Regions from separate parts of the Bacillus shivajii genome, predicted to be linked through region 2. Evidence: predicted binding sites of a transcription regulator. Region 2 holds the regulator's gene; the other holds the start of a gene.
The links. Region 2 encodes LexA, which represses DNA repair genes until DNA is damaged. Its sites were predicted from a motif close to CGAACATATGTTCG; they were not measured.
Positions count from the first base shown of each region.

Region 1: the regulator LexA is predicted to act here: its motif matches at 1,937-1,950, upstream of LGQ02_RS07895 (Y-family DNA polymerase).

Region 1 covers NZ_CP084703.1:1,620,097-1,623,526, forward strand. Annotated here, with positions in the region: gene LGQ02_RS07885 (ABC transporter ATP-binding protein) at 1-532, shown strand, start outside; gene LGQ02_RS07890 (ABC transporter permease) at 546-1,688, shown strand; gene LGQ02_RS07895 (Y-family DNA polymerase) at 1,969-3,231, shown strand; gene LGQ02_RS07900 (YolD-like family protein) at 3,268-3,430, opposite strand, start outside.
Region 2 covers NZ_CP084703.1:2,500,403-2,503,832, forward strand. Annotated here, with positions in the region: gene LGQ02_RS12225 (YneB family resolvase-like protein) at 1-244, opposite strand, end outside; gene yneA (cell division suppressor protein YneA) at 241-558, opposite strand; gene lexA (transcriptional repressor LexA) at 793-1,416, shown strand; gene LGQ02_RS12240 (hypothetical protein) at 1,802-2,257, shown strand; gene glnA (type I glutamate--ammonia ligase) at 2,303-3,430, opposite strand, start outside.

The sequences.
Region 1 (3,430 bases), 880 kb from region 2:
GAAGGATCCGGTGACGAATTTTTCTGGAGGGATGAAAAGACGTATGAATATTTCATGTGCTTTACTCCATGACCCGGATTTAATCATTTTAGACGAACCGACAGTTGGTGTTGACCCCCAATCAAGAAATCATATTTTTGACATTATTAATGATTTGAAGTCAGAAGGGAAGACGGTGCTCTATTCAAGCCATTACATGGAAGAAGTAGAAAACTTGTGTGACAAAATTGCGCTCATTGACCAAGGGCAGATTGTAGAAAGTGGAACAGTAAGAGAAATCCTTGTGAAGTATGCAACGCCTTCTATATTTGTTCAAGGAACAGGTGTAAAAAAAGAAGATTTAAAACAGTTCGGCGAAGTTTCCGATGTGAAAGAAGGATATAAAATTGATACGAATGAACCCTTACAGGTGATCGATGATATCGCAGACCTGCTTTTAAAAAAAGAAGCGCAAGTCGAGCGTCTTGAGATTACGAAACAAAGTTTAGAAGATATCTTCCTGTCACTGACAGGATCATCTTTAAGGGATTGAGAGGTACAGTGCGATGATTTTTAGTATGATCAAAACAGAATTGAAAAAACAATTGACAGATAAAGGCTTTTTCTTTTGGTTACTTGGGATGCCGATTCTTTTCATCGTCTTATTCTCGTTCATTTTCGGTGCGGTTGATGAGGTCACTTTTACCGTCCATTATATCAATGAAGATGCAACAGAAATGTCAGAACAATTTCTTATGATTATCGAGGAAGCAGAAGTTTTTGATCTGATCGAGAAGTCAAGTGAACAAGCGGCTATAGAGGAGTTGGAGGGCGGTAATATATCTACCCTTATTATCATCCCAGAAGGATTTGAAAACCGCCTTTATGAAGGGAAACAAAATGCCATTGACTTTCATTTCGATTCACTAAAACAAGACTCGGTTCGTCCGGTTCAAAACCTTGTTGAAAACATCGCTTATTCTTTTCAACAAGAAAAAGTGGAACAGATATTAAGAGAGCGAGTTTCAAACGAAGAAGAGTTAACGGCGTTATTAGAGCCACCATTCTCTATTAATGAAGTCGCTCAGCAGTCTGAGGAACAAAATGCGATTACGCAAATCGTACCAGGTTATACGGTTATGTTCACCTTTTTCATCATCATTTCAATGGTCAACTCATTTTTGAAAGATCGAGAAGGCGGAATGCTAGCGAGGCTAGCAAGCACACCATTAAATAAGTACCAATATTTATTAGGAAAGTGGGTCCCTTTTATCATTATCGTCTTTGTACAAGTTTGGGTGTTACTTGGCTTTGGTTACCTTGTTTACGATCTTTATCTCGGTAATTTATTTGCGATTTTCATTTTATCGATCGTTCTATCACTCACAACAACTGGTTTAGGCCTTGCCATCGCACTTTTTGCGAAAAGTGAAAACTTTGGGATTGCAATTACACAAGTGTTAGCTTTAGGTGGCGCAATGCTAGGTGGCCTTTGGGTTCCGATCGAGTTTTTACCAGAACTCATGCAACGAATCGCTTTATTTGTTCCACAATATTGGGCACAAGCAGGATTTCAAGATATTATGCTTCGCGGCGCAGGTGTAACAGATATTGGGGCATCAATAGCCGTATTACTTATCGTTGCGATTATAGGCCTGCTTTTTGCAGCAAAACATTTCAATAAATTTTTAAATGGGGCGAAAAGCTAGGGAAGTCACAAATAAAAATCATTTTTTACACAAGCTTAGAGGCTGATGTTTACAAGATAAACATTTCTCTAAGCTTTTTTCATTATTTGACAAATAATGATGTTAAAAAGTTGAGGCCGCTGAAAAACCACTTGATAAAAGGATTTTTTGGACGGACATCATGACTTTTTCAGTGGGCTTAAAAAAAGGGCGGGGCATTTTTCCAGTTGATATAAAAATGGTCATTGCATATAATAAAAAATAGAACACGAACATATGTTCTTTTACAAGGAGTGAGAACATGGATATTGCGTACGATTCACTACCAAAGCGGACGATTATGTGTATTGATATGAAAAGTTTTTACGCAAGTTGTGCGGCAGTCGCGCTCGGGCTTGATCCTTTAACATGTCATTTAGCGGTTGTAGGGGACACAGAGCGGGAAGGAAGTGTTATTTTAGCCGCGACACCGGCTTTAAAAAGAGACTTCGGGATTAAAACCGGAAACAGGCTTTTTGAAGTGCCGAAAGATTCACGAATTCAACTCGTTAACGCAACGATGGCGACGTATTTAAATATTTCAGTGCAAGTGACAGAACTGTTTTATCAATATGTCCCGATGGAGGCGATCCATACGTACAGTGTGGACGAAAGCTTTCTTGACATTCGTGGTACCGAGCGGTTGTGGGGGAGTGATTGGGAACTAGCTGAAAAAATTCGCGATGACTTATATAAGCGATTTGGGCTTTCATGTGCAATCGGGATTGGTCCGAACATGCTCATGTCAAAAGTATGTTTAGATATTGAGGCAAAAAAGCGCGGAATTGCGAAGTGGACGTATGATGATGTCGAGAAAAAACTTTGGCCGATCTCGCCTCTGCAAAAAATGTGGGGGATTGGTTCGAGAGTGGAGAGAAGACTTAATCATATGGGGATCTTTTCAGTCGAGCAGCTTGCCGCTTATTCATTACCTAAATTAGAAAAAGCATTTGGCGTGATGGGCAACCAACTTTATTACCATGCTTGGGGTGTTGATCTTTCCGAGCTCGGGGCACCGATTTTGAACGGGCAAATTAGTTACGGAAAAAGCCAAATATTAATGAGAGATTATAATGATCCAATAGAAGTAAAGCGTGTTATTTTAGAAATGTGTGAAGAAGTGGCAGCGCGTGCGCGTGAAGAACGTAGGGCTGGGCAGACGGTTTGTCTCGGTGTCGGTTATAGTAAAGATGCTACAAGTGGAGGGTTTCATCGTCAAATGACGGTAGCAGAACCAACGAATATAACGATGGAGATGTACGACGTATGTTTAAAAATATTCGCAAAGAATTATGATGGTAGCACGGTACGGCGTGTTTCCGTTGCTTTAGCAAACATTTGTGATGATGACTCGATCCAGTTAAATTTGCTGGATACAGCTCGTCCGAAGCAACGAGAACTCGGCTATGCGATGGATGAAATTAGACGAAAGCATGGGTCAAACGCATTATTACGAGGTGTTTCTTATGCACAAGGAGGAACTGCCCGTCACCGAAATACACTTGTCGGAGGCCATAAAGCATAAAGAGGAGAACGGGGTCTGCCCCGTTCTCCTTAAAAATTATGCAATCACTGAAAGGTCAATGATATCAGAGAAGGATACTCTTTCTTTGCCCTCCCTTGTTTGAAGTACTAATTTATTTGCCGTTTGATCAATGCGAAGAACTTCTCCTTCAATAAATATTTCATCGCCATCTCCAAATAATGTGAGCTTAATTGAATGG
Region 2 (3,430 bases):
CAAGCCTAGTATCGTCTTGGATGAGTAAAGCGTTTGCTTTGCCTTCTTTAAATGTTGTAAGCATATTCAAAAAACCATCTCTGTCTACATCATAGCCACTTGCTTTTTCTTCTACAACGTCAACGACCTTCATCCCCCATTCATCGGCCCCTTTTAATAATTCCTCTTGCTGCCTTTTAAGGGATGTCTCTTGAGTTTCTTTTTCTGTACTTACTCTTGTATAGATAATTGCACGAAGCTTCATTCTGTTACATAACCCTCCAAATCTACAGGAATAGTAAGTTTTTGACCTGGGTATATATTAGAATCATTTAATTCATTTTTTTCTTGTATCCATAAAATAACAGACTGAACAGGCATATCTACATTGTCAGCTTGTACTGAGGCAATCGTCCATAAAGATTGCCCCTCTTCAACAACCCACTCTTCTGTTAATAGACGTTGATCATCAGGAAGTTCCGATGCCGTTGCAGTTGTCCATATAAATAAACCCATCGCTAAAAATAAAACAAATATCGAACAATCGATTCCTCTTTTAAAACTTTTTAACTTTACCATATTACTCACTCCACTTTAAACGAATGTTTGTTCGTATACATACTATCAAGAACATCTGTTCGTGTCAACACAAAAAGAGAACGGATGTTTGCACCTTTTTTTTAGCCATGGTATAATGTTCCTGAAATAATTATTCAGATTTTGATGTAAATGAGCTAGTCAATTTATTTTGTGAACTATTTTGAACTTACGTAGAACACCGCATAAAATCAATCAATAAACGAGGTGCATTCAATGACAAAACTATCAAAAAGGCAACAAGATATACTTGCTTTTATAAAAGACAAAGTAAAAGAAAAAGGGTACCCACCATCTGTTAGGGAAATAGGTGAAGCAGTCGGACTCGCTTCCAGTTCAACTGTACATGGACACCTGTCTCGATTAGAAAAGAAAGGATATATTCGCCGCGACCCAACAAAGCCTCGAGCTATTGAAGTTATAGGAATGGAAGATGAACCATCACGAGTATCCGAATCACCTTCTTTATATATTCCTGTCATTGGTAAAGTTACTGCCGGTTCACCGATTACAGCTATTGAAAATATTGAAGAGTATTTACCAATGCCCGCACATTTAGTTGGCGATGAAAATTCGTTTATTCTTGAGATTCAAGGAGATTCGATGATTGAAGCTGGTATATTTGATGGGGATTATGTCGTCGTACGTCAGCAACAAAGTGCTAATAACGGTGATATTGTCGTTGCAATGACAGAGGAAGATGAAGCAACTGTTAAACGCTTTTTCAAAGAAAAAGATCATGTTCGCTTGCAACCAGAGAACGCAACACTTGAACCGATCATCTTAAGAAATGTTCATATATTAGGAAAAGTTGTTGGAGTATTCCGGACGATTCATTAAAAACCACCCAAATGGGTGGTTTTTTGTGTGACTAAAAAATCACAAAATCACAATAAGATAAAGCCACCTATTAAATTGGTCAATTCTCCACTGTTTAAATATTAGTTACATAAATCAACAACATACCCGAACACTTGTTTTCTAACCTCTGAATTGTTAATATAAATATAATTTCATGTTATTTTTCTACCTTTTTGCCATCATTTTTAATTACTTCTAAAAATCCCCTTAGATTTATACCTTCTATACACCTTTAAAACAATCGAATTTGAACTTCCAAGAATCACTTCAAATAAAAGTTTGATCGAAAGTAGGTGATCATTTTTTAACACTCTCAACCTTTTAATTACAAAAAAACTTATATCAATTAAAGGAGTGTAGATGAATGGCCTCTATTATGTCAAATGTTGAATGTCCACAATGTAAAAAAACAGCATTAGAAGATTTCTATTATAAAACTGATGAAACATTTTTGTGTTGTTTTCATTGTGGGTATTATTATCAAAGGGAACAAAAATACGACGAAGCTAAAAGAGAGATGTTTACAGAAGAAAAAGAATGGTATGGATACGGAGTCTACTCTTTAGTTAAAAATGATGGGTCTAAAGGTATAACAAAAGTATTAAACGTAGAGATTACAGAAGACGAGAAAGAAGAAATGATAAAATCTTTTGAATCAAAAGAATCAAAAGATGTTGACATGAAGAAAAGTTATTTCATCCTCTATGATAAGGGGGCGTTTACCCTTTTAGCAGGAACTTACCCTAAAGATTTTCAACTCTCTTATAAAGAATGGGAGTCTATTTATGATACTGATGATTCATTAAGTATGTATGAGTAGTAAAAAGCCCTTGATACTGAATACGTATCAAGGACTTTTTTGCTATTAATAAGTCGTCATGTACTGCTCTCTCTCCCAAGGATGTACTTGGGTTCTAAACATGTCCCACTCGATTTCTTTTGCTTCAATAAAGTGTTCAAGTGCGTGTTCACCAAGAGATTTCGTAATGACTTCATTTTTCTTCAATGCATCAATGGCACCTTTTAATGTTGCAGGCAATGCATGAATTCCTTCTGCTTCTCTTTCCTCTTCATCCATTGCATAAATGTTACCATCAGTTTCAGATGGTGGTGTCATTTCGTTACGAATTCCATCAAGACCGGCTGCAAGTAAAGCTGCCATTGCTAAGTATGGGTTTGCTGCTGGGTCTGGACTACGTACTTCAATACGCGTACTAATTCCTCTTGAAGATGGAATGCGTACTAATGGAGAACGATTTCTCATTGACCAAGCGATATAACATGGCGCTTCATATCCAGGAACTAAACGCTTATAAGAGTTCACTGTAGGGTTTGTGATGGCTGTGTAAGCATCTGCATGCTTTAGTGTACCAGCTAAAAATTGCATCGCCGTTTCACTTAATTGCGTTGGTGTATCCGCGTCAAAGAAAGCATTTTCTTTTTTACTGCGGAAAAGTGACATATTCGCATGCATCCCGCTTCCGTTCACTCCAAATAGTGGTTTAGGCATGAATGTTGCGTGAAGACCGTGCTTTCTTGCGATCGTCTTTACAACGAGCTTAAACGTTTGGATGTTGTCACACGTAGTTATTGCATCAGCATATTTAAAGTCAATTTCGTGTTGACCTGGCGCAACTTCGTGGTGAGATGCTTCAATTTCAAAGCCCATATCTTCAAGTTCTAACACGATATCACGGCGGCAATTTTCACCTAAATCCGTTGGAGCTAAGTCGAAATATCCACCTTTATCATTTAATTCAAGTGTTGGTTCGCCTCTCTCATCATTTTTAAAGAGGAAAAATTCAGGCTCTGGTCCAATATTAAATTCTGTAAATCCTAGCTCTTCTGCTTCTTTTAAGACACGTTTTAACACGCCGCGAGGATCTCCTTCAAATGGTGTTCCATCTGGATTATATACATCACAGATTAAACGAGCGACCTTCCCTTTTTCTGGCGTCCATGGGAAGATGACCCAAGTATCTAAATCCGGGTA